DNA from 2 places in the Vibrio pomeroyi genome. Region 2 is predicted to be linked to the other one. Evidence: riboswitches for the same ligand, from Rfam matches in the RefSeq annotation. Region 2 holds a riboswitch; the other holds the start of a gene.
The links. Region 2 has a riboswitch for lysine ahead of lysC (lysine-sensitive aspartokinase 3). Riboswitches for the same ligand answer to the same signal wherever they lie in the genome.

Region 1: another riboswitch for lysine. It lies ahead of OCV12_RS05470 (Na+/H+ antiporter NhaC family protein); the one in region 2 lies ahead of lysC (lysine-sensitive aspartokinase 3).

What each region holds. Positions count from the first base shown of each region.
Region 1 covers NZ_AP025506.1:1,216,071-1,226,140, forward strand. The annotation lists gene purB (adenylosuccinate lyase) at 1-1,245, opposite strand, end outside; gene hflD (high frequency lysogenization protein HflD) at 1,389-2,006, opposite strand; gene mnmA (tRNA 2-thiouridine(34) synthase MnmA) at 2,050-3,186, opposite strand; gene OCV12_RS05455 (hypothetical protein) at 3,391-3,660, shown strand; gene OCV12_RS05460 (inosine/guanosine kinase) at 3,763-5,067, shown strand; gene OCV12_RS05465 (H-NS family histone-like protein) at 5,283-5,693, opposite strand; lysine riboswitch at 6,058-6,235, shown strand; gene OCV12_RS05470 (Na+/H+ antiporter NhaC family protein) at 6,348-7,940, shown strand; His leader region at 8,131-8,266, shown strand; gene hisG (ATP phosphoribosyltransferase) at 8,320-9,216, shown strand; gene hisD (histidinol dehydrogenase) at 9,216-10,070, shown strand, end outside.
Region 2 covers NZ_AP025506.1:299,385-309,454, forward strand. The annotation lists rRNA gene rrf (5S ribosomal RNA) at 1-89, shown strand, start outside; tRNA gene OCV12_RS01410 (tRNA-Asp) at 135-211, shown strand; tRNA gene OCV12_RS01415 (tRNA-Trp) at 272-348, shown strand; gene OCV12_RS01420 (cation:proton antiporter) at 1,154-2,434, opposite strand; gene metH (methionine synthase) at 2,603-6,280, shown strand; gene lysC (lysine-sensitive aspartokinase 3) at 6,395-7,762, opposite strand; lysine riboswitch at 7,871-8,048, opposite strand; gene OCV12_RS01435 (pyridoxal-phosphate-dependent aminotransferase family protein) at 8,225-9,364, shown strand; gene OCV12_RS01440 (PglL family O-oligosaccharyltransferase) at 9,478-10,070, opposite strand, start outside.

The sequences.
Region 1 (10,070 bases), 920 kb from region 2:
TACACGCTTACCACGAGTTAGCTCTTTAAGCTTCTCGTATGGCTTCTCGATACCGTAACGACGCATTACTGTTTGTACTGGTTCTGCTAGTACTTCCCAGTTTTTGTCTAGCTCAGCAAGTAGCGCTTCACGGTTAACTTCTAGCTTGCTAATACCTTTCAAAGTTGAAGTGTATGCAATGATTGCGTAGCCAACACCAACGCCTAGGTTACGAAGAACTGTAGAGTCAGTTAGGTCACGTTGCCAGCGAGAAACTGGAAGTTTCTGTGCTAGGTGGCCGAATACAGCGTTAGCTAGACCAAGGTTGCCTTCAGAGTTTTCGAAGTCAATTGGGTTAACTTTATGCGGCATTGTAGAAGAACCGATTTCGCCAGCAATAGTCTTCTGCTTGAAGTGACCAAGAGCGATGTAGCCCCAAACGTCACGGTCGAAGTCTAGAAGAATCGTGTTGAAACGAGCAACAGCGTCGAATAGTTCTGCGATGTAATCGTGAGGTTCGATTTGAGTTGTGTACGGGTTCCAAGTTACGCCAAGAGATTCAGTGATGAACTCTTCAGAGAACTGGTGCCATTCAACTTCTGGGTATGCAGAAAGGTGTGCGTTGTAGTTACCTACCGCGCCGTTGATTTTCGCTAGGATCTCAACGCTTTCGATTTGCTTGTATTGACGTTCCATACGGTACGCAACGTTAGCCATCTCTTTACCCATAGTAGAAGGAGAAGCTGGCTGACCGTGTGTACGAGACAGTAGAGGAATGTCACGGTACTCGTTCGCAAGTGCTTTGATAGCATCAATTACGTTACGAATTTCTGGAAGAATCACTGTGTCACGAGCTTCTTTAAGCATAAGCGCGTGAGATGTGTTGTTGATGTCTTCAGAAGTACATGCAAAGTGAATGAATTCGTTAACTGCGTGAAGTTCAGGAACGCCCGCAACTTTCTCTTTCAAGAAGTACTCAACCGCTTTTACGTCGTGGTTTGTTGTGCGCTCGATCTCTTTGATACGCAGAGCGTCTTCTTCGCTGAAGTTAGCGGCTAGTTCATCAAGAAACTGGTTAGCTTCTGCACTGAACGCTGGTACTTCTTTGATTGCATCAGTAGCTGCAAGCTTTTGTAACCAACGAATTTCAACGATAGAGCGGTACTTTAGTAGTCCAAACTCACTAAAGATGCTGCGTAATGCAATAGTCTTACTTCCGTAACGGCCGTCTACTGGTGAAACAGCAGTCAATGCTGACAGTTCCATGGTGTTCTCCTGAATTGAGTTTTCTAAATTTTGAGAGGTTTATACCAGTAACAATCTCAATTGTCACGCATATTGCGCAATCGTTTGCGTGAGAGATGTGTTGATACAAAAAACAAGCTCGCGACGAGGCGCGAGCTAATAAATTACATTCGAGCTAGTAGGATTTGAGCCTGCTCGATCATCTTCTTGCGACCGAAGATAAGGTGGCGACGTTTGCCGCCAACTTGACGCCATAACACAGCGCTTCGAATCCCTGATAGAAGCAGTGCGCGAACCTTATGTTGGCTCGATGTCTGTTGAAGTACAGACGGTGTACCAGAAACCTGAATGCGTGGGCCGATTGGGCTGACAACATCAAGGTAGATACTCGCAAGGTTGCTGATCATTTGCTCGTCAAACAGATCAAAGTGTTCAGTTTGGCGCTCTGCAGTTTGAATGCGATCACCAAGCTGAGACATAGAGTCGTTGCGAGAAGATAGCTTACGCTCAAGCGCCATCAAGCTGATGATGTAACGAGTGATATCGCTACCTGCTGGAGTACTATCGATACCTTTTACTAAGCACTCAAGGCCAAGCTTTAGGTTCGCTTCACGTCCAAATACACCAACAGTATTCGCTGGGTTGGTATTTAAAATGGCACTGAGTGAAGCTTCGAAGGCATCTTTATCACAATGGCCGTCTTTCGCTACTTGTTGAACCAAAGCCACAGCTTGGCAAATTCCGGCGAAAGCAATAGTACGGTCATAAAGTGTATTAGCCACGTAGTAACTCCTAGTTGTCTTCTATCGTTTGTCGTTTGATTGATTAGATGCGCTTTTCGATGATACCACCACCAAGACATACTTCGCCTTGGTAGAACACTGCAGATTGACCTGGGGTCACCGCGATTTGTGGCTCATCAAAAATAACTTTAATGTTCTCATCATCAATTGGGATGATTGTACAAGGAATATCTGTTTGACGGTAACGTGTTTTTACCGTGCATGTCATAACTTCAGTAATTGGTGTGCGATTTACCCAATGAAGTTGAGATGCGATCAAACCTTCTGATTTAAGAAGAGGGTGGTCTTTACCTTGTACTGCGATAAGTACATTACGCTTAAGATCTTTTTCACCAACAAACCATGGTTCTTCATTACCGCCGCCACCTTTGGTGCCGCCGATATGTAGGCCTTTACGTTGACCTAGTGTGTGGTACATCAAGCCTTGGTGTTGACCAATCACTTGGCCTTCTGGCGTTTCAATGTTACCCGGTTGCGCTGGTAGGTATTTGCCTAGGAACTCAGTGAACTTACGCTCACCAATAAAGCAGATGCCTGTAGAGTCTTTTTTCTTCGCTGTGATCAAGTCTTGCTCTTCAGCAATACGTCGTACTTCAGGCTTCTCTAGTTCACCAACAGGGAATAGGCTGCGTGCTACTTGATCTGAGCTTAGCGTGTATAGGAAATAGCTCTGGTCTTTGTTACTGTCTAGGCCACGTAGCATTTCTGGTTTAACGCCAGCATCTAGCTCTTCTTGAGTAGGGAATGTACGACGAACGTAGTGACCCATCGCGATGTAGTCTGCGTCTAGTACTTCATCAGCAAACTCTAAGAATGCTTTGAATTTGATTTCTTTGTTACAAAGGATATCTGGGTTAGGCGTACGGCCTGCTTTGTATTCTTCAAGGAAGTATTCGAATACGTTGTCCCAGTATTCTGCAGCAAAGTTAATGGTGTGAAGGTGGATACCTAGTTTGTCACATACCGCTTGAGCATCAGCAAGATCTTCAGCTGCCGTGCAGTATTCTTCGTTATCGTCTTCTTCCCAGTTTTTCATGAAAAGGCCTTCTACCTGATAGCCTTGTTGCTGAAGAAGATACGCCGATACTGACGAATCTACACCGCCGGACATACCGACAATTACTTTCTTTTCGCTGTTTCCAGAGCTGATATCTGACATGTCTAAACACCGTTACTATTACTTGGTCGCAGATTCTAACAGAAAGAGAAACGCCGTGACAGATCCGAGACCGGAATCACAGTTTCATTTGCACAAATAGTGCGCTGACTTTGTTAGAGAATCGCATGAGAGCGAGGTGAGTCGCTAGGATGTCAGAAGTATATGTGGCATAGTCGCTCGAAATCCAAGACCTGAGATAAAAAAATGTCTGAACAAAATGAATTTATGCAAGAAGAAGAGCTGATCGAGATTATTGAAAATCAACTTGAAGATGGCGAACCTGTAAAAGTAAAAGAAACGCTAATGCGATTAATGATGACAGGCACTCCTCGTGAAGAGGCGATTGCTGCAATGGCATGTGCATTGGCTATCGAAGTATTTGACGTTATGAAAAACGGCGCTGAGTTTAATCAAAAGCGTTACGCCGAGCATTTGGGCATGCTGCCTGATTTAAGCTTTATGGAAGGCGAATAAAAAAATACCCTGGCAAACGTTTGCTATAGTTTGAAAGATTGCCGCGTTAAATATAGCGCGGTAGAATCCGCCACCTATTTCCCCTTGACTTAGACTAGCCCTATGAAATTCCCTGGACAACGTAAATCAAAGCACTATTTTCCGGTTCACGCACGTGATCCTCTAGTGAGCCAAGCTCAAAGCAGTAAAAGAATGTCACGCACTCATATTATTGGTATTGACCAAACTTTGGTGGATATTGAAGCAAAAGTGAGTTCTGAACTTATTGAGAAGTACGGTTTAAGTAAGGGACATTCACTGGTTATTGGTGACGAAGCCGCTGAATCTTTATATCAAGAATTAAAAGAACAGTGCCTGATTACCAATGAATACGCTGGTGGCACAATTGGTAATACACTACACAACTATTCAGTATTGGCGGATGACCGTTCAACACTATTAGGTGTAATGAGCCAAGATATTAAGATTGGTAGCTATGGTTACCGCTATTTATGTAATACATCAAGCAGAATGGATCTGAACCATTTACAAGGGGTAGATGGCGCAATTGGTCGCTGCTTTGCATTAATTACAGAAGATGGTGAACGTACTTTCGCAATTAGCGAAGGACAAATGAACCAACTAAAACCAGAAAGCATTCCTGAAAAGATCTTCAAAAGTGCTTCTGCTTTAGTATTAACTGCTTATTTAGTTCGTTGTAAGCCAGGTGACCCTATGCCTGAAGCAACAATGAAAGCGATTGAATACGCGAAGAAATACGATGTGCCTGTTGTTTTAACACTAGGTACTAAGTTCGTTATTCAAGATGATCCAGAATTTTGGAAAGACTTCTTAGAGCAGCACGTAACGGTTGTTGCAATGAATGAAGACGAAGCAGAAGCCCTAACCGGTGAAAGCGATCCGCTTGCTGCTTCAGACAAAGCGCTAGAGTGGGTGGACTTAGTTCTATGTACTGCCGGCCCTGTTGGCCTATTCATGGCGGGTTACACGGAAGACGCAGCGAAGCGTGAAACATCACTGCCTCTACTTCCAGGTTCAATTGCGGAATTCAACCGTTTTGAATTTAGCCGTCCTGCACATAAAGAGTTATGTGAAAACCCAACTAAAGTGTATTCGCATATTGCGCCATACATGGGTGGTCCGGAAAAAATCAAAAATACGAATGGTGCAGGTGATGCTGCTTTATCGGCTTTATTACATGATATGGCTGCGAATAAGTACCACAAAGAAAACGTGCCAAACTCAAGTAAGCACCAACATTCATTTTTGACCTATTCTTCTTTCTCACAAGTTTGTAAATATTCAAACCGTGCTAGCTATGAAGTGTTAGTTCAACACTCTCCACGTTTATCTCGTGGTCTTCCTGAAAGAGAAGATAGCCTAGAAGAAGCGTACTGGGAAAGATAAGAGACTTTGTTTATCCGATGCGTACGAGTTTATCAAATGCGCATCTATGTTTATAAAGAACATTAAAGGGTAACAAAATATAAAAAAGGCTCCGAAAGGAGCCTTTTTTGTTTCTGAATATATTGAAGCCGTAAATAATACTTTGGTCGACTTAAATATTAATTCTATTGCTAAGTGTGTAATTGATTACCCACTCAGTAAACTGAACGCTTAACTTAGATAGCAAACTCTTCTAGAGATTTACCAGCATCTAGCTGTTCTTGGATAGCTGAAGGCGTACGGCCTTGACCTGTCCAAGTTTTCTCGTCGCCGTTTGCGTCTACGTATTTGTATTTCGCTGGACGAGGAGCGCGTTTAGCTTTAGTTGTTTTAGATTTTGCTTCGCCAGAAAGAGCTGCAATAAGATCTGCAACATCAATTCCGTCTTTTGCAATTTGTTCAGCGATAGCAGAAAGCTTAGCTTCTTGTTCTGCTTTAGCTGCACGTTCTTCAGCTTCAGACTCTTGACGCTCTTGTACAACAATAGTTAGCTTGTCTAGCGCTTCTTCTAGTTGCTCAAGAGTTAATTCACGTGAGAATGCGCGAAGGCTACGGATATTTAATAGAGTTTTTGTTAATTCAGACATGATATTTTCCATCAAGGTAAACTAAATAATCATCCTAATAATAAACAGAGCTTAGGAATAAAACAAATAGTATTTCTTCTATTACATATTTAAATATAAAAGTGAGATGAATAGTTGAAATTTCAAAGGCACATTTCTATCGAATTTATAATAATTATTAAGATTATCTAAAAAACTGATATGTGACTGGTGGAGTAATTAACTTGTGTAGACTATTCTTCTATTGATTAGTTCATTAACAAAAAGCTATTTTTCTCGGAATGATATGTTGCATTGTTGCTCTTGATGAGTACAATTGCGGCTACCTGATGCGATGCTTTGGTTAATTTGTTGTTAAACTCTGGTTTGCACGGTTAATAATGTTATCGCACGTAGAGGTGCAATTATAAAAAGTAACTTCCGTTGGGGTGATGCCAATGAACGGGAATGAAAGGTGTAATTGCCGAAGTAAATTGTATATCTAAGCAATTTGCTGGGGTTGTGCTCAATAGGTACAACACTGCCATAGTCTTAATTTTAAACTATGGAGCGCTACTGTAGGGTTGGGTGAAGTGTTCACTTCCCTTTCGCTTAGTTCAACATGAACTTGATAAGCTGTATCAAGTTTGTCTGCAGTAGATCTCTAGCCAAATAAAAAACTGGTTTTTGAAGATCATGAATTTAATAGATTTTGCAACATCGCCTTTATCTTTGCTTCCGCCCCTTGTGGCTTTAAGTCTTGCTATTGTTACCCGCCGTGTATTGGTTTCTTTGGGTGTCGGTATCATCATGGGTGCTATCTTACTTGCTGACTATTCAGTAGGTAACGCAGCGAGCTACGTGTTTACTAAAGCATCTGGTGTTTTCATCGAAGATGGTGGCATCAACACTTGGAACATGAGCATCATCGCATTCCTAATTATTCTTGGAATGACAACTGCACTATTAACACTGTCTGGCGGTACTCGTGCATTCGCTGAGTGGGCTCAGTCTCGTGTTAAGAGCAAACGTGGTTCAAAACTACTTGCTGCTTTCCTAGGTGTATTCATCTTTGTTGATGACTACTTCAACAGCTTAGCGGTAGGTGCTATCTCTCGCCCTGTAACAGACCGTTTCTACGTATCTCGCGCTAAGCTTGCTTATATTCTCGATTCTACTGCTGCTCCAATGTGTGTGATCATGCCGGCTTCTAGCTGGGGTGCTTACATCATTACTATTATTGGTGGCATCTTAGTAACACACGGTGTAACTGAATATTCTGCACTGGGTGCTTACGTTCGTCTTATTCCAATGAACTTCTACGCTGTATTTGCACTACTAATGGTGTTCGCAGTGGCTTGGTTCGGTCTAGATGTTGGTAAGATGCGTGAGCATGAAATTGAAGCATCTCAAGGCCGTGGCTTTGAAGGCGACAACGATCAAAAGCAAGCTCACGATCTAAACGAAGAGCTAGATATCGAAGAGAGTGAAAACGGTTCAGTTTCTGATCTTGTTATGCCAATCGTATCGCTAATTGTAGCGACAGTTGCTGCAATGCTTTACACAGGTGGCCAAGCGCTGGCTGCTGATGGTCAAGCATTCAACCTTTTAGGTGCATTCGAAAACACGGATGTCGGTAAGTCTCTTGTTTACGGTGGTGTAATCGGTTTACTAGTAGCACTAGCAACAGTATTCAAGCAAAAGCTATCTATGGCTGATATCGCAAGAACAATGTGGATCGGTGCTAGCTCTATGTTTGGCGCGATTCTGATTCTTGTGTTTGCATGGACTATCGGTTCTGTAATCGGTGACATGAAAACGGGTTCTTACCTATCATCTCTAGTAACAGGCAGCATTGATTACCATTGGCTACCGGTGATGTTGTTCCTTCTAGCGGGCGTTATGGCGTTCTCTACAGGTACATCTTGGGGTACATTCGGCATCATGCTACCAATCGCGGGTGACATGGCAGCAGCATCGGACATCGCACTGATCCTTCCTATGCTAAGTGCGGTTCTAGCGGGTGCAGTATTTGGTGACCACTGTTCTCCAATCTCAGATACGACGATTCTGTCTTCTACTGGTGCTCGCTGTAACCACATCGACCACGTATCGACTCAGCTTCCATACGCGTTGTCTGTAGCGTTCGTATCGTGCATTGGTTTCATCACTCTAGGTATGACATCTTCAATTGGCATCGCATTTGGCGCAGCGTCTCTAACGTTTGTTGCTGTATGTTTTGCATTGGCTTACTTCTCTCGCTGCAAAATGGCGACGTGCAAAAGCTAAAACTGACAGTTAATCAGTAAACTATCAGGGAGGCGTTTGCCTCCCTTTTTTGTGCCTGTTAATTTAATTTTAAGTTTCGTGAAAAAAGTTCGAATAAATGGTTGAAAAAGGATGTCAGCTTAGTTAGTGTGGAGACAAGACAGCAAACAACCTAAGAGCTGATAAGTATGCGTAAATTAGTAATGAACATTCATCACCATCATCACCCTATCTAGTCTTTCGGGGAGATTTACGTATACCCGGGAGCAAGATTACTCCCGGAGGTTAAGTCAAAAGAATTTAGATTTAAACCCTCGGGATGACAAAGTCCCCGAGGGTTTTTTAGTTTTAGCGCTTTTAAATAATCAATAAATTCAAATATTTGCACAGGGATACAGCAATGCAGACACAACGCCTAAGAATCGCAATTCAAAAGAAAGGTCGCTTAAGTAAAGAGTGCCAAGACCTACTTAAAAAATGTGGTGTTAAATTTAACATCATGGGTGAGCGCCTAGTGGTTCACTCACTAAATATGCCAATCGACTTGTTACTGGTTCGTGATGACGACATCCCAGGTCTTATCATGGATGGTGTAGTTGACCTTGGTTTCATCGGTGAAAATGAGCTAGAAGAAGTTCGTCTAGACCGTGTTGCTCTTAAAGAGCCTTCAGAGTTCCGCACACTACGTCGTTTAGACTTCGGTGGTTGCCGCCTTTCTATCGCTATCAACAAAGACGAAGAATACAACGGCCCACAAGACTTAGCGGGCAAACGTATTGCGACAACCTACCCACAACTACTTAAAGCCTACATGGACGAGCAGGGTGTTGAGTTCAGCACTTGTATGCTAACAGGCTCGGTTGAAGTCGCGCCTCGCGCTGGCCTTGCAGACGCTATTGCCGATTTAGTTTCTACAGGTGCGACGCTAGAAGCGAACGGCCTAAAAGAAGCAGAAGCTATCTTCCAATCTAAAGCAACACTGATTCAACGTGTTGGTGAGTTCGACGCTGACAAAACTGCATTGATTGAAAAACTACTGACTCGTATGCAGGGTGTTCAACAAGCGAAAGAGTCGAAGTACATCATGCTTCACGCGCCAACCTCTCAACTAGAGCAAATCAAAGCACTACTGCCTGGTGCTGAAGATCCAACGGTTCTTCCACTATCGACAGACAAAGACAAAGTTGCCGTGCACCTAGTAAGTACAGAGAACTTGTTCTGGGAAACGATGGAACAGCTTAAAGAGTTGGGTGCGAGCTCGATTCTAGTATTACCAATCGAAAAAATGATGGGGTAGTGACGATGAGAACCGTTGTTTGGCAATCTTTAAGTGAATCACAGCAAGACTCGGTATTAGAGCGTCCAGCTATTACTGAAGGTGCAAACATCACAGCGACTGTTTCTGATGTTATTGCAAAAGTACGAAATGAAGGCGATGCCGCGCTTAAAGAGCTGACTGCAAAGTTTGATGGTGTAACTCCAGAATCTATTCGAGTCAGTTCAAATGAAATCGAAGAGGCGTGCGCTCGTCTAACACCAGAAATGAAGCAAGCGCTTGAGCAAGCTTATAGCAACATTGCTAAGTTCCACGAAGCTCAAAAGCCTCAACCGATTAAGGTTGAGACACAACCGGGTGTTGTGTGTGAGCAAGTGACTCGCGCGATTAATACTGTTGGCCTTTATATTCCAGGTGGCAGTGCACCACTTCCGTCAACGGTTCTTATGTTAGGTGTACCTGCACAAATCGCAGGTTGTCGTAAGGTGGTGCTTTGTTCACCTCCGCCAATCGCTGATGAAATCTTGTATGTCGCTAAGCTTTGTAAAATCGATGAAGTTTACAACGTTGGTGGTGGTCAAGCGGTTGCTGCAATGGCTTACGGTACCGAGAGTGTCGCTAAAGTCGATAAGATCTTCGGCCCAGGTAATGCCTACGTGACGGAAGCGAAGCGCCAAGTGAGCAATGACTTCCGCGGTGCAGCGATTGATATGCCAGCAGGCCCATCTGAAGTGTTGGTGATTGCTGATGAAACAGCCGATGCCGACTTCATTGCAGCGGATTTGTTGAGCCAAGCTGAACACGGCCCTGACTCTCAAGTAGTATTGGTAACGCCATCTCCAGTGATTGCTGACCAAGTAACGGAAGCGGTTCAG
Region 2 (10,070 bases):
CCTGATTCCATGCCGAACTCAGAAGTGAAACACAATAGCGCCGATGGTAGTGTGGGGCTTCCCCATGTGAGAGTAGGACATCGCCAGGCTTTAAATTATGAACGACTTGTCAGCGACGACAAGTAGTCCACTGCGGAGTGGTAGTTCAGTTGGTTAGAATACCGGCCTGTCACGCCGGGGGTCGCGGGTTCGAGTCCCGTCCACTCCGCCACTTATTCGATAACCTCGCCTAGTGCGAGGTTTTTTCGAATCTGAAGTAAGATAAAGTTTTAGGGGTGTAGCTCCAATTGGCAGAGCAGCGGATTCCAAATCCGCGTGTTGGGAGTTCGAATCTCTCCACCCCTGCCATATTTAAGGCTCTAGCATTTATGCTAGAGCCTTTTTGCTTTTTGAATCTAATACATTTTCAGAGCAGCGAATTCCCCGACTTACCCAAATAGCGCGTATTGGGAGTCTAAACTTCCACCCCTGCCGTATCTAAAACCTCAGCAGAAATATTGAGGCTTTTTTGTATCTGGTATTTTTTTCAAAATGGTTTGGGATTACCCTTAACCTTTTTAGAGCTATACCGCAGAAGCTACAGCGGTATAGCTAGCAAAACTCGAAAGCGAATATCTTAGCTTCTTGGCGTTGATCTAATGGAGTAAATCTAATTAACACCATGCAACTCTAATCCTTTGAGTAGTCGATAGCCGGATAATTAGGCTGACCTCTTCTTTTTTGATGTATCACCTGCTTTAGCTAGCTTAAATTGTCGTTACTCTCCCCCCTAACTCTAAAATGATTTGCTCCTCACTCGTTTATCACCACTTTTACTTAATTTGAAATTACTGGTTTAGGTTGCTGACAGTCATTTAGTCTATTAGCCCTAATATCTATATTTTTTTAGTTTTGGGTTCTATCAAAGCGAATTATAGGCAACGAGCTTAGCTGCTTTAAAGCTTGTTTAGTTAGTACTCTCGCGCAGTTTATGATTTGGGAATACAGAGAAGTCATGATTGAATTGAGTTAGCTCTTCTTGGCCAAAAGAAAATAGAAGACTGTGAGAATTTTGAAGCAAAATAAGACGGGTATGGTGACTTGAGAGAAGGGTGATAAATGGATATAAAAAAGGCCGCTTAAGTAAGCGGCCTATGTTCACAAATTCGGAGTGTTAATCTAACTCTTTCTCGGCTTGTTTCGCTTTCTCTATCATAGGAGTAATTGTTGAGCCTTGAACCAGAATCGAGAACACCACGACGGCATAGGTCATGACAAGGATGATCTCTTTTACATCGATGAGCTTATCTTCAATCACCCAGATACCTGATGGTATTGAGAGTGCCATGGCTAGTGCTAAGCCACCGCGTAAGCCGCCCCAAGTTAGAATCTTAATCGACCATGGGTTGTACGTTCTAAAGCGTTTGAATCCGATATAGGACAAGAAAACACTTAGGTAGCGCGCACTCAATACTAGAGGAACTGCGAATGCCATTAAAATCCAGTCTTCTTGGTGGAATTTGAACAGCAGCATCGACATACCGATCAATAAGAATAGTACGCCATTTAAGAACTCATCTATCAACTCCCAGAAGTGGTCTAGGTGATCCTCACTTTCTTTAGAGAATCCGATAAAGCGCGTCCAGTTACCAATCATAATACCTGATACCACCATCGCTAATGGACCTGACACATGTAGAACTTCTGCGAAGGCATAACCGGCCGTCGGGATGCCGATGGTTAGCAGTAATTCCATCGAGTGGTCATCGGTGTTACTGATCAGATAATGGAATATCAAACCTAAAGCAAATCCGTAGACGATACCGCCAATAGCCTCTTGGACGAATAACATTGTCACACTGCCTACTGTCGGCGCCTCTGTACCAAACGCAATGGTGAACAAAGTTACGAAGATAACTAAACCAAAGCCATCATTAAATAGAGACTCTCCTTCGATTTGAGTTGAGATTCGTCTTGGAGCGTCAAGTTTCTTCACTATCGCTAACACTGCTATTGGATCGGTAGGAGAGATTAGAGAACCAAAGAGTAAGCAATAAATCAGATCAAATTGAATACCGATGAACTGACAGAATCCATAGAGCACAAAGCCGATAAAGAATGTTGAAAACAGCGTAGCGCCAAGTGCGAGTACCGTTATTTCCCACTTCTGGTCTTTTAGATTCGGTAATTTAATCCCCAACCCGCCAGCAAAAAGCAGGAAGCCAAGTATTCCTTTGAGTAGGAAGTCTTCAAAGTTGATACTGGCAACGGTTTCTGAGGCGATGTCAGCCAGTTGGAACCAATTGTTTTGTCCTGCAATGATAATCAATAGAGACAGCATCATTGAGCCAGCAGTGATGGCGATGGTTGTCTGCATTTTACCAATTTTGGTATTCACGAAAGCAATGAGCATTGCCGCTGCGGATAAGAAACATAAGGTGTAATAGACCGACATTGGGATTCCAACATGTAACAAAGTATGAGTGTGAATTTTCGTTGTCTCATGCTCAAATAGCAAACATTTTTTTGTCATGAGTCGGTAATCAATTTCCTTTTTAGACGTCTAGACTCCTTTTTAATGTGTGATAGGATGGAAGGATAATTAAAGGAATGAGGTTGTACCGTGGGAAGTAATGTAAGGCAAAAGATTGACGCTCTGTTGAAGCAACGAATTTTACTGATTGATGGTGGCATGGGCACCATGATTCAGGACTATAAATTGGAAGAGCAAGACTATCGTGGTGAACGCTTTGCTGATTGGCATAGTGACCTAAAAGGTAACAATGACCTTTTAGTGCTGACACAACCTCAGCTTATCAAAGATATCCATTCACAATATTTGGAAGCTGGGGCTGACATCCTCGAAACCAATACCTTTAACGCTACAACCATTGCTATGGCCGACTATGATATGGAAAGTCTTAGTGAAGAAATCAACTTTGCTGCCGCCAAGCTTGCCCGTGAAGCTGCTGATGAGTGGACAGCAAAGACCCCAGAAAAACCTCGCTTTGTAGCGGGTGTATTAGGTCCGACTAACCGTACTTGTTCTATCTCTCCAGATGTTAATGATCCGGGTTATCGTAATGTTAGCTTTGATGAGTTGGTCGAAGCATACTCCGAATCGACTCGTGCTCTTATTAAAGGCGGTTCAGATCTAATTCTTATTGAAACTATCTTCGATACACTAAACGCCAAAGCGTGTGCTTTTGCTGTGGAATCTGTTTTCGAAGAAGTGGGTATCACTTTACCTGTAATGATCTCAGGTACCATTACTGATGCATCAGGTCGTACACTTTCAGGTCAAACAACAGAAGCTTTCTACAACGCCCTTCGTCATGTTAAACCTATCTCGTTTGGTTTGAACTGTGCATTAGGCCCTGACGAATTGCGTGAGTATGTCGGTGAGATGTCTCGTATCTCTGAGAGCTATGTTTCTGCTCACCCTAATGCAGGTTTGCCTAACGCATTTGGTGAGTATGATCTTTCACCCGAAGATATGGCTGAACATGTTAAAGAGTGGGCTGAAAGTGGTTTCTTGAATTTGATTGGTGGCTGTTGTGGTACCACGCCAGAGCATATTCGCCAAATGGCGGAAGCGGTTGAAGGTGTTCCCCCTCGTCAGTTGCCCGACCTACCAGTATCGTGTCGTCTATCTGGTTTAGAACCTCTGACCATCGCGAAAGAATCTCTGTTTGTAAACGTTGGTGAACGTACCAATGTTACTGGCTCTGCCCGTTTCAAGCGCTTGATCAAAGAAGAGCTTTACGATGAAGCCTTGAGTGTCGCTCGCGAACAAGTTGAAAATGGCGCTCAGATCATCGATATCAACATGGATGAAGGGATGCTGGACGCTGAAGCGTGCATGGTTAAATTCCTTAATCTATGTGCTTCTGAACCAGAGATTTCAAAAGTACCAGTAATGGTCGACTCTTCAAAATGGGAAGTTATCGAAGCTGGCCTTAAGTGTATTCAGGGTAAAGGTATCGTTAACTCGATCTCTCTGAAAGAAGGCAAAGAGAAGTTCGTAGAGCAAGCCAAGTTAGTTCGTCGTTATGGTGCAGCCGTCATCGTGATGGCTTTTGACGAAGTTGGTCAGGCTGATACTCGAGAACGCAAAGTAGAGATCTGTACTAATGCCTATAACATTCTTGTTGATGAAGTTGGCTTCCCACCTGAAGACATTATCTTTGACCCGAACATTTTCGCGGTTGCGACTGGCATCGATGAGCATAACAACTATGCGGTCGATTTCATCGAAGCTGTGGGAGATATCAAACGCGATCTCCCTCATGCGATGATCTCTGGTGGCGTGTCGAACGTGTCGTTCTCATTCCGTGGCAATAATTATGTTCGTGAAGCAATCCATGCAGTATTCCTATATCACTGTTTTAAGAATGGTATGGATATGGGCATCGTAAACGCTGGTCAGTTAGAAATTTATGATAACGTTCCAGAAGATCTGCGTGATGCTGTTGAAGATGTTGTATTGAACCGTCGTGATGATTCGACGGAACGCTTGCTTGATATGGCAACCGAGTACCTAGAGCGAGCAGTTGGTAAGGTTGAAGATAAATCAGCTTTAGAATGGCGAACTTGGCCTGTCGAGAAGCGCTTAGAGCACTCTTTGGTAAAAGGTATTACCGACTTTATTATTGAAGATACCGAAGAAGCTCGCGTCAATGCCTCTCGTCCTATTGAAGTGATTGAAGGTCCTCTAATGGACGGCATGAACGTTGTAGGTGACCTATTTGGTGAAGGTAAGATGTTCTTACCACAGGTAGTTAAGTCTGCACGTGTAATGAAGCAGGCTGTTGCCCATTTAGAGCCATTCATCAATGCGTCTAAAGAAGTGGGTGCGACTAACGGTAAGATTCTGTTAGCGACCGTTAAAGGCGATGTTCACGATATCGGCAAAAATATCGTTGGCGTGGTTCTGCAGTGTAACAACTACGAAATTATCGACTTAGGTGTGATGGTTTCTTGTGAAAAGATTCTTAAGGTCGCTAAAGAAGAGAACGTCGATATTATTGGCTTATCTGGTTTGATCACGCCATCTCTTGATGAAATGGTACACGTTGCTAAAGAGATGGAAAGACAAGGCTTTAAGCTTCCTCTATTGATTGGTGGCGCGACCACCTCTAAAGCGCACACCGCGGTGAAGATTGAACAAAACTATTCTGAGCCAGTAGTTTACGTAAATAATGCCTCACGTGCTGTAGGTGTTTGTACTTCTCTACTTTCTGATGAATTGAAACCCGCTTTCGTTGAGAAGTTGGATATCGATTATGATCGCGTTCGTGATCAACATAATCGTAAGAAGCCTCGCACTAAGCCTGTGACACTTGAAAAAGCTCGGGCTAATAAAGTGGCGATCGATTGGGATGCTTATACACCACCAGCACCAGCTAAGCCGGGAGTGCACATTTTCAATGACTTCGATGTGGCTACGTTACGTCACTACATCGACTGGACACCGTTCTTTATGACGTGGTCATTGGTTGGTAAGTACCCAGCTATTCTTGAGCATGAAGAAGTGGGCGAAGAAGCGAAACGTTTATTCAAAGACGCGAACGATCTGTTAGATCGTGTGGAGAAAGAGAAACTACTTGAAGCTCGAGGTATGTGTGCCATGTTCCCTGCCAACAGTGTCGGTGATGACATTGAAGTGTATACCGATGAATCTCGTACTGAGGTGTTAAAGGTTCTGCATAACCTTCGCCAACAGACAGAGAAACCAAAAGGCTTTAACTACTGTTTGTCTGATTACATCGCTCCAAAAGAAAGCGGTAAAGCGGACTGGATTGGTGGTTTTGCGGTAACTGGCGGTATTGGTGAACGTGAATTGGCTGATGAATACAAAGCGAATGGCGATGATTACAATGCCATCATGATCCAAGCGGTCGCTGATCGATTGGCTGAAGCGTTCGCGGAGTACCTGCATAAAGAAGTGAGAAAGGATATTTGGGGTTACTCGCCAGATGAAGACTTATCGAACGATGATTTGATTCGTGAGAAATACCAAGGCATTCGTCCTGCTCCAGGTTACCCTGCTTGCCCAGAGCATACCGAGAAAGGTACGTTGTGGGAGTTAATGGATGTCGAGAAAGCGATTGATATGTCATTAACGTCGAGCTATGCGATGTGGCCTGGTGCTTCTGTGTCTGGTATGTACTTTTCACACCCAGATGCTCGATACTTTGCTATTGCACAGATTCAACAGGATCAAGTGGATAGCTATGCCGATCGTAAAGGCTGGGATATGTTGGAAGCTGAGAAGTGGTTAGGTCCAAACATTAACTAGTTTGAATCTATGACGACCTTTGATTCGTAAAGTAAAAAAGAGAAAGGGTTGCTTAATAGCAACCCTTTTGTATTTGTGGTTTAGTTATCTATCTGTCGATGATAAAAGGGCTTTCTACTCAAATAATTCTTGGTGAAGTTTCTGAATCGCTAGCTTAGACACAGACTCATTCAGCAGGAAGCACAGGTTATGAGGGCTTGCTCCGTAACAAATCATTCGCAGGTTGAAGTCTTCTAGAGTGCCGAACACCTGCTTTGCATAGCCTTTGCTTTCGCTCATGTTGTTACCAATAAGAGCAACCAGGCACAGGTCATGCTCAATATCGACAGAACACAGTTCTTCAAGCTCAATACGCGCTGCTTCTGGTAATTCGGGAGCACCACCTGATGTGTCTGTTTGATCCAGTGTCAGTGAAACGCTGATCTCTGATGTGGTGATAAGATCGACGGAGATCTTATGTTTAGCAAGGATCTCAAACACTTTCGCAAGGAAACCGTAAGCATGGAACATATTAGCGCTTCGCAATGTAACCATGGTTTGATTGCAGCGTAGGGCAAGTGCTCTGAATAGAGGAGAGCTTTCTACTTGCTGGCGAATCCAAGTTCCACCTAATTCTGGTGCTTTTGAAGAACCGACAAATACTGGAATTTGATGGCGCAGTGCAGGAACGAGAGTCGATGGGTGTAAGATCTTCGCGCCAAAGTTTGCCATTTCCGATGCTTCACTGAAGCTGATCTCTGGGATAGGAGAAGCTTTAGGTGCAATACGTGGATCGGTAGTATAGATACCCGGAACATCAGTCCAGATCTCTAAGCCAATCGCTTGTACAGATTCTGCAATAAGCGCTGCTGAGTAATCGCTGCCACCGCGGCCTAAAGTCGTGGTGTTACCTTCGATATCAGCACCGATAAAGCCTTGGGTAACGACAACTTGTTGCTGGCACAGTGGAATCAATTTCTCTTTTGCCAAAGCAGCAATCTCTTCTAGCTGTGGTTCTGCTTTTCCGAAATCATCATTGGTGCGCATCACTTCTCTGATATCGAAACGAACCGCAGGTGTTCCGCGCTCGCGAAGGATTTGAGCAAGGATGTGTGTCGACATCAACTCGCCACATGCTACAAGGTGATCAGTCAGCTTAGTACTTGCTTGAAATGATGCGGCTTCAGCTGCGCTCGCAATGTCATCAAGAATGCTGTGAACTTCTTTTTCGATGCTGATTGGGTCAGCAAGTTGGTCAAGAATAGCATTGTGGATGTCAGTTAACTGCGTCATCAATTCTTGGCGGCGAGCTTTATCTTGAACTCCATTTGCGAGTTCCACTAGCAAGTTGGTCACGCCAGAACATGCACTGCTTACGACAAGTTTCGTATTTGAGTTGTTTTCAATAATGGCAGCACAACGGCTCATTGCTTCAAAGTTGGCAACACTTGTTCCACCAAACTTAGCGACATTAAAAGAACCAGCTACATTAGATGCACTCACGATATATCTCCCACGACTTCCTAAAATAAAATTACGGTTGGGTAATCCAACGTCCGATGTTTTTCGAAGAGAGTTTTAGAGCAAAAAGAGAGGAATTATTAGAATAGTAACCTCAGAAGCTCTTCACCATATAGAAATGGCGACAGTTGAAGGGATTCAGCCCGCTCAACCGATAATAAAGGTCCTGCATCCTTTTATTATCTCGGCACTGCTCCCCATAAATGTTTTGTATTGGAAATGCGGTTCCACAAAACATCTGCCTGGGCAGTGCTCCTCTTCTGCTAGATAGCCGTTTCATTGAACGTTTTTGTGGTAGCAATGTCAATCCGTAACTTGAGATAATTGAAAAATAATTTTAACAATTATGTGACAGTGGTTTGACCTCAATACTTATGGCTAATTGCTGAGGTAATCAATTTGCTTTAGGGTGGATTGTTCACAACATTAACGTAAGGGATGTACATGTCTAATTTAACACTCACGACTGCTATCGATAGCTTTTATCCACCACACCGAACGTTAATGGGACCTGGTCCTTCTGATATCTCACCTCAAGTACTGCAGGCTCTAAGCCGTCCGACAATTGGTCATCTAGATCCGCTGTTTATTGCGATGATGGATGAGCTTAAACAGCTTCTTAAATATGCTTTCCAAACGGAGAATGAATTTACGATTGCCGTTTCTGCGCCGGGTAGCGCAGGTATGGAAACTTGTTTTGTTAATCTGATTGAGCCTGGTGAAAAGGTCATTGTTTGTCGTAACGGTGTTTTCGGTGAGCGTATGCGCGAGAATGTTGTTCGCTGCGGTGGTGAAGCCATCCTTGTTGATGACGAGTGGGGCAAGCCTGTTTCTGTCGACAAAGTAGAAAAAGCATTATCTGAAAACCCTGATGCTGTTGCCGTTGCATTTGTGCATGCAGAGACATCAACTGGAGCACTATCGGATGCTCAAGCTATCTCGGCTATTGCTCGTCAGCTTGATGCGTTAACGATTGTCGATGCGGTGACATCATTAGGTGGTGTGCCATTGCTGGTTGATGAATGGCAGCTTGATGCGGTTTATTCTGGTAGCCAGAAATGTCTATCTTGTGTGCCAGGTTTATCTCCAGTGACTTTCTCTCAGCGTGCGGTTGAGAAAATGAAGGCGCGTCAATCACCAGTGCAAAGTTGGTTCCTAGACCAGAGCTTGGTATTAGGTTATTGGAGTGGCGAAGGTAAGCGTAGCTATCATCATACTGCACCTGTAAACAGTCTTTATGCGCTGCATGAGTCTCTTGTGCTACTAAAAAATGAAGGCCTAGATAATGCCTGGTCTCGCCATCACTCAATGCATCAAGAGTTGAAAGAGGGCGTCGAAGCTTTAGGGCTGAAGTTTGTGGTTGATGAAGATAGCCGCTTACCACAACTTAACGCACTTTATTTCCCTGAAGGGATTGATGAAGCAAAAATCAGAACTCAGCTTTTAGAAGAGTATAACCTTGAGATTGGTGCCGGACTTGGTTCTCTAGCGGGCAAAGCGTGGCGTATCGGCCTAATGGGCTACGGTGCTCGTAAAGAGAATGTCGCGCTGTGCTTAAAAGCGCTAAAAGATGTTTTGAAATAGCTGCAATAAACTGAAATTAAAAATAAAAGCGCACGAGAGATCGTGCGCTTTTTTGTATCTACCCCAAGCTCCTACTGCCTACTAAGTGAAGCTTGCGTTGCGAATTCTTAACATTATTCTGCAGACGAAACGTTATCTTCTACCTGTGATACTTTCTTATACTGAACCTTTGAAAAGTCTCTGTTAGGGAATAAAAAGTTCGCTTCGCTACGAATTTGCTCTGCCTTACTTTCTTCACCTAGGCCTTGATACGCCAGAATCAGATTGCTGTAGAAAGCTGGTCTTGGTTTGCTCTTTATGATCTCCAGTGACCAATCGATGTAAGGCTGTATAAGGCTCGGGTCGGCTTTATACAGACCAATATTAAGGTAAGTGCTGTAGATGTCCCAGTCGTAGCGATCTTTCCAAACTACTGGGTTAGTTACTTGTTTGAGAATATCTGGGTTTTTAGGTGTAGATCGCTCGAATTTAGTCAGTACATAGTTAGTGTGTAGCGCGCTCAACATATAGAAGCTCACTAGGATTGGTAATACCAAACTGTTCACTCTGAATAGTGTTTTGCTGATGATACTGAACGGCTGCTGATAGTGACGTGAGGCACGCTGATCCACCCAGTAAATCAGAATGATGAAGGTTATCCAATGAATCGCCGAATGATAAAACGGATACTCCAGTTGAGAGTGCAAGAGTATCGGTATAAACAGCG